2 regions of the Streptomyces sp. NPDC048353 genome follow, and region 2 is predicted to be linked to the other one. Evidence: riboswitches for the same ligand, from Rfam matches in the RefSeq annotation. Region 2 holds a riboswitch; the other holds the start of a gene.
What was found. Region 2 has a riboswitch for glycine ahead of gcvT (glycine cleavage system aminomethyltransferase GcvT). Riboswitches for the same ligand answer to the same signal wherever they lie in the genome.

Region 1: linked by a shared signal. The riboswitch ahead of gcvP (aminomethyl-transferring glycine dehydrogenase) and the one ahead of gcvT (glycine cleavage system aminomethyltransferase GcvT) in region 2 are both predicted to bind glycine.

Annotation. Positions count from the first base shown of each region.
Region 1 is NZ_JBVJGU010000004.1:9,153-13,560, forward strand. It holds gene ACZ6RC_RS15280 (DNA polymerase IV) at 1-1,289, shown strand, start outside; gene ACZ6RC_RS15285 (PRC-barrel domain-containing protein) at 1,408-1,770, opposite strand; glycine riboswitch at 1,885-1,983, shown strand; gene gcvP (aminomethyl-transferring glycine dehydrogenase) at 2,163-4,408, shown strand, end outside.
Region 2 is NZ_JBVJGU010000010.1:227,781-232,188, reverse strand. It holds gene ACZ6RC_RS30365 (serine hydroxymethyltransferase) at 1-519, opposite strand, end outside; gene gcvH (glycine cleavage system protein GcvH) at 540-920, opposite strand; gene gcvT (glycine cleavage system aminomethyltransferase GcvT) at 1,054-2,181, opposite strand; glycine riboswitch at 2,332-2,443, opposite strand; gene ACZ6RC_RS30350 (AAA family ATPase) at 2,583-3,254, shown strand; gene ACZ6RC_RS30345 (enhanced serine sensitivity protein SseB) at 3,435-4,175, shown strand; gene ACZ6RC_RS30340 (enhanced serine sensitivity protein SseB C-terminal domain-containing protein) at 4,241-4,408, shown strand, end outside.

The DNA of each region.
Region 1 (4,408 bases), on a different contig from region 2:
CCCGCGTCTTCGGGGTCCATTCGGCGATGCCGATGGCACAGGCCCGCAGACGGGCGCCGAACGCCGCGTATCTCGTGCCGCGCTTCGCCTTCTACCGGTCGATCAGCGAGCAGGTCATGGAGCTGCTGGGGCGGCTGTCGCCGCTGGTCGAGCCGCTCAGCCTGGATGAGGCCTTCGTCGACCTGGAGGCCGGGGGACAGGCCGACGACCGCGACAGCGCGCGCAGGGCCGGGGAGCGGCTGAGACGGGACATCCTGGCGACGACGGGGCTGTCGGGGTCGGTGGGGCTCGCGGGGTCCAAGATGATCGCGAAGATCGCCTCGGAGGAGGCCAAGCCGGACGGCCTCGTTCTGATCGAGCCGGGCACGGAGCGGGAGCTGCTGGGGCCGAAGTCGGTGCGGATCCTGCCCGGGGTCGGGCCGGCCACGGGTGAGCATCTGCGGCGCGCCGGGATGACCACGGTCTCCGATCTCGCGGAGGCGGGCGAGGACGAGCTTGTACGGCTCCTGGGGCGGTCGCACGGCACGTCGCTGTACAGGATGGCCCAGGGGTACGACGACAGGCCCGTGGTGGCCGAGAGGGACGCGAAGTCGGTGTCGGTGGAGGACACCTTCGACGTGGACCTGCACGACCGGCTCCGGATCCGCACGGAGGTGGAGCGGCTGGCGGAGCGGTGCGTGGGGAGGCTCCGGGGGTCCGGGCACTCGGGGCGGACGATCGTGCTCAAGGTGCGGCGCTATGACTTCTCGACGCTCACGCGGTCCGAGACGCTGCGGGGGCCCACGGACGATCCCGTGGTGGTGCGGGAGGCGGCGGGGCGGCTGCTGGAGGGCGTGGACACGACGGGCGGGGTGCGGCTGCTGGGGGTCGGCGTCAGCGGGCTCGCGGACTACACCCAGGAGGACCTCTTCGCCCAGGCGGAGGCCGATGCCCAGGCGGAGGCGCGCGCGGAGGCCGAGGCGGCGGCCGGGGGCGCCTCGGCCGGCGCGGATGCCGTACGGGGCGCGGAGCACGGGGCGGGGCCAGGGGCGGCGGGTGCCTCCGCCCCGCCGGCCGAGGCGGAGACACCGGCGGAGCGGCGGTGGGCGCCCGGGCACGACGTACGGCACGCGGTGTACGGAGCCGGCTGGGTGCAGGGCAGCGGGGTCGGACGGGTCACCGTCCGGTTCGAGCAGCCGGGATCGGCGCCGGGCCGGGTGCGGACCTTCCCCGTCGACGATCCGGAGCTGGAACCCGCGGACCCGCTGCCGCTGGTGGGAGGCGGGGAGGGGACGGCCGCGGTCGCCTGAGGGGGACGGGCCGGGCAGCGCCGACTGCGGGAGGCGCCCAGGGGGCGGACGCGTACCGCCGGGGCAGCCGCGGCGCGGTCCGTCGGGTCTGGGGCAGCCGATGGGGCCGGCCGGCTCGTCAGGCCTCTTCCTGGCCCGCCAGACGGCCGAAGTCGCGGTCCGGGACCGGCGGGAGGGCGATGTTGTAGTGGCGGTACAGCTGGAGTTCCTGCTCCGGGGAGAGGTGGCGGCCCACACCGAAGTCCGGGGCGTCCTTGATCAGGGCGCGCTCGTACGGGATGTGCAGGCCGTCCTCGACCAGTTCGCTGGGCTCCAGCGGGACGAAGGCGTCCCGGCTGAAGAGACCGGTGCGGACCGCGGCCCACTCCGGTACGCCGGTCGCGTCGTCGAGGTACACCTCGTCCACGGTCCCGATCTTGTTGCCGTTACGGTCGAACGCCTTGCGGCCGATCAGGCTGCGCGGATCGATGTCGGTCTGCACGGTCCCTCCAACTGGTCGCGGCTGCTCTACAAAGACTACGAAAGTGCACATCTGGGATGTCGGCCACTTGAGCGACGGCACGGGGAAGCGCGCTGGTAGGCTGGCTGTGGCTGTCGACCCCGTGCGGGAGAGTCCTCCGGAGAAAGCTTTCGGAGGCGCCGAAGGAGCAAATCCTCCCCGGAATCTCTCAGGCCCCCGTACCGCACGGACGAGGTCACTCTGGAAAGCAGGGCGGACGTCAGACGGCATTCGCTCTCACCGACGGTGAAAGCCGGCGTGCCCCTTCGGCGTGCCGGTGAAGCTCTCAGGTTGAGATGACAGAGGGGGAGGCCGTCCGGGCACCCGCGCCGTGGTGCTTCTCGCAGGTCGTGACGACCAGGAGGCCTCCGTACATGACCGCTCACCGCACCCCGCTCTCCGAGCTCGAGCAGGGCATCCCGTTCGAACAGCGGCACATCGGGCCCGACGCCGAAGCCCGCGCCAAGATGCTCGCGCAGGTCGGCTACGGCTCCCTGGACGAGCTGACGGCCGCCGCCGTGCCGGACGTGATCAAGAGCGCCGAGGCGCTCGGCCTGCCCGCCGCCCGTACCGAGGCCGAGGTCCTCGCCGAGCTGCGTGAGCTCGCCGACCGCAACCAGGTCCTCGCCCCCATGATCGGCCTCGGCTACTACGGCACCTTCACCCCGCCGGTCATCCTGCGGAACGTGATGGAGAACCCCGCCTGGTACACGGCGTACACGCCCTACCAGCCGGAGATCTCCCAGGGCCGTCTGGAGGCACTGCTCAACTTCCAGACCATGGTCGCCGACCTGACCGGTCTGCCCACCTCCGGCGCCTCGCTGCTCGACGAGGGCACCGCGGCCGCCGAGGCCATGGCCCTCTCCCGCCGGGTCGGCAAGGTCAAGAACGGTGTCTTCCTCATCGACGCCGACGCCCTGCCGCAGACCATCGCCGTGATCGAGACGCGCGCCGAGCCGACCGGTGTCGAGGTCGTCGTCGCCGATCTGAGCGACGGCATCCCCGCCGACGTGGCCGAGCGCGGTGTCTTCGGCGTGCTGCTGCAGTACCCCGGCGCCTCCGGCGCCGTCCGGGACATCAAGCCCGTCATCGACGCGGCGCACGAGCTCGGCGCCATCGTCACCGTCGCCGCCGACCTGCTCGCGCTGACCCTCCTCACCTCCCCGGGCGAACTGGGCGCGGACATCGCCGTGGGCACCACCCAGCGCTTCGGCGTCCCCATGGGCTTCGGCGGACCGCACGCCGGCTACATGGCCGTCCAGGACAAGCACGCCCGCTCCCTCCCCGGCCGCCTCGTCGGCGTCTCCGTCGACGCCGACGGCAACAAGGCCTACCGTCTGGCCCTGCAGACCCGCGAGCAGCACATCCGCCGCGAGAAGGCCACCAGCAACATCTGCACCGCCCAGGTGCTCCTTGCCGTCATGGCCGGCATGTACGCCGTCTACCACGGTCCCGACGGGCTCAAGCAGATCGCCCGGCGCGTCCACCGCTACGCCACCGTCCTCGCCGAGGGGCTGCGCGCCGGCGGCGTCGAGGTCGTCCACGAGGCGTACTTCGACACCCTCACCGTCCGCGTGCCCGGCAAGGCGGCCGAGGCCGTCGCCGCCGCCCGCGAGGCCGGGGTCAACCTCCACCGCGTCGACGCCGACCACGTCTCGGTCTCCTGCGACGAGACCACCGGACGCGCCCAGCTTGGCGCCGTCTGGAGCGCCTTCGGCGTCGACGCCGACATCGAGGCCCTGGACGCCGACACCGAGGACAAGCTGCCCGCCGGGCTGCTGCGCACCGACGCGTACCTGACCCACCCGGTCTTCCACGCGCACCGCTCCGAGACGTCGATGCTGCGCTACCTCCGCAAGCTCGCCGACCGTGACTACGCGCTGGACCGCGGCATGATCCCGCTCGGCTCCTGCACCATGAAGCTGAACGCGACCACCGAGATGGAGCCGGTGACCTGGCCCGAGTTCGGCCAGATCCACCCCTTCGCCCCCATCGAGCAGGCCCAGGGCTACCTCACGCTCATCACCGAGCTGGAGGAGCGCCTCGCCGAGGTCACCGGGTACGACAAGGTGTCGATCCAGCCCAACGCCGGTTCGCAGGGCGAGCTCGCCGGTCTGCTCGCCGTCCGCGCCTACCACCGGGCCAACGGCGACCACCAGCGCACCGTCTGCCTCATCCCGTCCTCCGCGCACGGCACCAACGCCGCCAGCGCCGTGATGGCGGGCATGAAGGTCGTCGTCGTCAAGACCGCCGACGACGGCGAGGTCGACATCGCGGACCTGCGCGCCAAGATCGAGCAGTACCGCGACGAGCTGTCCGTCCTGATGATCACCTACCCGTCCACCCACGGTGTGTTCGAGGAGCACGTCGCCGACATCTGCGGCGCCGTGCACGACGCCGGCGGCCAGGTGTACGTCGACGGCGCCAACCTCAACGCGCTGGTCGGCCTCGCCAAGCCGGGCAAGTTCGGCGGCGACGTCTCCCACCTGAACCTGCACAAGACCTTCTGCATCCCGCACGGCGGCGGCGGCCCCGGCGTCGGCCCGGTCGGCGTGCGCGCCCACCTCGCGCCGTACCTGCCGAACCACCCGCTGCAGCCCGCCGCGGGCCCGGAGACGGG
Region 2 (4,408 bases):
GCCCGCGATGATCACCTTGGGGCGGTGCTCCTTCGCCAGGCGCTCGACCTCGGCCATGTCGACCAGGCCGGCGTCGTCCACGTGGTACGCGACCACGTTGAACTGCTTGCCCGAGAAGTTCAGCCGCATGCCGTGCGTGAGGTGACCGCCGTGGGCCAGGTCCAGACCCAGGATCGTGTCGCCGGGCTGGGCGATCGCGAACAGCGCGGCCTGGTTCGCGGAGGCGCCGGAGTGCGGCTGCACGTTGGCGTACTCGGCGCCGAAGAGGTCCTTGACCCGGTCGATGGCGATCTGCTCCGCCACGTCGACGTGCTCACAGCCGCCGTAGTAGCGGCGGCCCGGGTAGCCCTCGGCGTACTTGTTGGTGAGGACGGAGCCCTGGGCCTCCATGACCGCGACCGGAGCGAAGTTCTCCGAGGCGATCATCTCGAGGGTGGACTGCTGGCGGTCGAGCTCGGCGTCGACGGCGGCGGCGACGTCCGGGTCCAGCTCGTGGAGGGGAGTGTTCAGAAGCGACATGGATCGATCCCTAAGGGGTCTCAGTTCCCGGCGGAGAACGCGGCGTACTCGTCGGCGGAGAGCAGATCGTCCGGCTCGCCCGTGACACGTACCTTGAAGAGCCAGCCACCCTCGAACGGAGCGGTGTTCACCAGGGAGGGGTCGTTCACGACGTCCTCGTTGGCCGCCACGACCTCACCGGTCACGGGGGAGTACAGGTCGCTCACGGACTTCGTCGACTCCAGCTCGCCACAGGTCTCGCCCGCGGTGACGGTGTCGCCGACCGCGGGGAGCTGGGCGTAGACGACGTCCCCGAGCGCGTTGGCCGCGTACTCGGTGATGCCGACCGTCGAGACGCCGTCCTCGGCGTCCGACAGCCACTCGTGCTCCTTGGTGTAGCGCAGCTGCTGGGGGTTGCTCATGACCTGATTCTCCTGGATCGGGGGAGTGCTGATGAACGTGGGTCTTGCGAAATGAGACGAGAGATGAGACGGGAGGCGGCGGGGCGCCGGCCGGCGGAGGGGCGCGCGGCCGGATCCCCCGGCCGCGCCGACGTCACTTCCGACGCTTGTAGAACGGCAGCGCCACGACCTCGTACGGCTCGTGGGTGCCACGGATGTCCACACCTACACCCTGCGTGCCCGGCTCGGCGTGTGCCGCGTCCACGTACGCCATGGCGATCGGCTTTCCGAGGGTGGGGGAGGGGGCGCCCGAGGTGATCTCGCCGACGACCCGGCCGTCCACCACGACCGCGAAGCCGGCCCGCGGCACGCGGCGGCCCTCGGCGACCAGGCCGACCAGCTTGCGGGGCGGGCTGGCCGCGGCCCGCTCGGCGGCCGCCTCCAGGGCCTTGCGGCCGACGAAGTCGCCGTCGTTGGTCGTCTTCTCGAACTTCACGACCCGGCCCAGACCGGCGTCGAAGGGGGTCAGACCCGTGGTCAGCTCGTGACCGTACAGCGGCATGCCCGCCTCCAGGCGGAGCGTGTCGCGGCAGGAGAGCCCGCAGGGGATGAGGCCGACCGGGGCGCCCGCCTCGGTCAGCGCCCGCCAGACGCCCTCGGCGTGCTCGGGCTTCAGGAACAGCTCGAAGCCGTCCTCACCGGTGTAGCCGGTACGGGCGATCAGCGCGGGGACCCCGGCGACCGTGCCGGGCAGCCCGGCGTAGTACTTCAGACCGTCCAGGTCGGCGTCGGTCAGCGACGCCAGGATGCCGGGGGACTCCGGGCCCTGGACGGCGATCAGCGCGTACGCGTCGCGGTCGTCGCGCACCTCGGCGTCGAAGCCCGCCGCCCGCGCGGTGAGCGCGTCCAGCACGATCTGGGCGTTCGAGGCGTTGGCGACGACCATGTACTCGCTCTCGCCGAGCCGGTACACGATCAGGTCGTCGAGGATGCCGCCGTCCTCCTGGCAGATCATCGTGTAGCGGGCGCGGCCCGGGCCCACGGTCGAGATGTTGCCGACCAGGGCGAAGTCGAGCAGCTCCACGGCCTGCGGACCGGTGACCGTGATCTCTCCCATGTGCGAGAGGTCGAAGAGGCCCGCCTTGGCGCGGACGGCGTTGTGCTCGTCGCGCTCGCTGCCGTAGCGCAGCGGCATGTCCCAGCCCGCGAAGTCGGTCATGGTCGCGCCCAGGGAGCGATGCAGGGCATCGAGGGCGGTCAGGCGGGGGGCGGCAGTGCTCATGGGTGTGGCTCCCGGGTCCCAGGGCGAAAAAGATCATGACGACGAGGACGATCCTCCCCATCTGTCATGGAACCTGAGAGGTTCACCGAGAGCATCCTCGGCTTGCACCTTGGGTGGGGCGCGACGAGCGCGCCCGCTTTTCAGATCTGCCTCATCCGCGCGGTACGGGGCCTGAGAGATTCAAGGGAGGGTCTTGCTCCTTCGGCGCCCGGACCGCCGCAGCGCTGCTGCGGCCCGTCCAGGACTCTCCCGCGCGGATTCGAGCGGCCGGTATGTGGTTGTGTGCGCTTGGCGCGCACATCATTGCACGCGGGTCCTCGTCGGCAAATCGCTTGTGCCTCATTACTGTCTCTTTACACTTCTTGGGGAAGGGTCTTCACGACCCGACAGGGGGAGAAGCGATGACGTTCCAGAGAACCGGCGCCTACGCGACCAGTACGGCCGTACCGGCCCCGCGCGCCCGGGCCAGGACCCGTCGGCGCGGCGCCTCCGCGCGCCTGCTGCGGGACCTGCGCGACCGGGACGGACACGGGCCCCGGGTCCTCGCCTTCGCCCCGGGGGACCTCGTCGTCGTCTCCGGACTGCCGGGCAGCGGCAAGTCGACGCTGATGCGCCGCGCCGCCGGCGGCCGCGGCATCGACTCGCAGGACGCCCGGGAGCGCTGGGAGGCCCGGATGCCCGGCGTCCTCCCGTACGCCGTCTACCGCCCCCTGGTCCGGATCGCGCACTACGCCGGGCTGCGCCGGGAGCTGCGCGCCGGCCGGAGCGTGATCGTCCACGACTGCGGCACCCAGTCCTGGGTGCGCGAATGGCTCGCCCGCGAGGCCCGCCGCCGCGGCAGCGCCCTCCATCTGATCCTGCTCGACGTCACCCCGGCCGCCGCCCGCGAGGGCCAGCGCGACCGGGGCCGCGGCGTCTCCGGATACGCCTTCGCCCGGCACCGCCGCTCGGTCGGCCGGCTGCTGCGTTCCGTCGAGGCGGGCCGGCTGCCCAGGGGCTGCGCCTCGGCCACCCTGCTCGACCGGGACGCCGCCGCCGCCCTGCGCGAGATCTGCTTCCGCGAGGCCGGCTGACCACCCCCTGACCAGCCCGTCCCCGGCGGGCACGATCCCCGCACCGCCCGGCCGGGAGCCTCGGACGGCGCCCGCGACCGACGCGCTCCGTATGCTTTTGGCCACGGCGGCGTCAGGGCGGCATTAGGGTTCTGCCCCGAGGGCGCGTGAGCCGGACGCGCGAGAAGGGGACCGAGGACCGTGGACGTTACGTGGCCGGGCAATGAGCTCGAAGAGGTGCTGGCCGCCTCGCTCGGCAACCCCGCCGCCGGGGGCCGCCTCGTCGAGGTGCTCGGACGCAGCCCGGTCTGGGTCCCGCTGCCCAACGGCGGCAGCCCCGAGAGCACCGACCTCGACCTCCCCACCATGGAGATCGACGGCGTCCCCTACGTCCCCGTCTTCAGCTCCGAGCAGCAGTTCCTCGCCTGCGTCGGCGGCCACATGTCCTTCACCGTCGCGCCCGCCCGCGAGTTCGCCCGCGGCCTCCCCCCGCAGCTCGGCATCGCCGTGAACCCCGGCGGCACCGTCGGGGCCCCGCTGCCCCCGCCCGCCGTCGCCGAGCTGTGCCGGACCGGCCGCACCCCGCTGGACGGCCCCGCCACCGGCGGCCGGGTCCGGCTCTTCGAGCCCGACTGGCAGGACGACCCCGTCGACTTCCTCTCCGCCGCGGCCGCCGAGTTCGAGGCCACCGGCATCGTGCTGAGCGCCCGCCGCGCCCTGGCCAGCGTCGAGGGCACCGAACCGGCCCTGTTCGTCGGCGTGCAGCTCGCCGCCTGGGACGGCGTCGACCGCAACGCCCCGCTGGACGCCCTCGGCCGCGCGCTCGGCCGCGTCGAGGTGGCTTGGCCGGTCAATCTCATCCTCCTGGACGTTGCGCAGGACCCCGTGGCCGACTGGATGCTGGAACGGGTGCGCCCCTTCTACCAGCGCACCGCCGGCTGAGCCGGGCATCACGGCATGACACGTCAGGAAGCTGGACCGATGGACGGACGAGGGGCGGAACACAGGTGAGCGCGTCAGGCACGGCCGCGGCCGGACAGGTCGAGCACATGCTGCGCCAGGTGGCACCCGGACGCTACGACGCGTACGAGCGGCTGCTGCACGCCCTCGCCGACGGCGACGTGTGGATGCTCCTCTGGCACGGCCAGGCCGGGTCGCCCGACGCCCAGTACGGC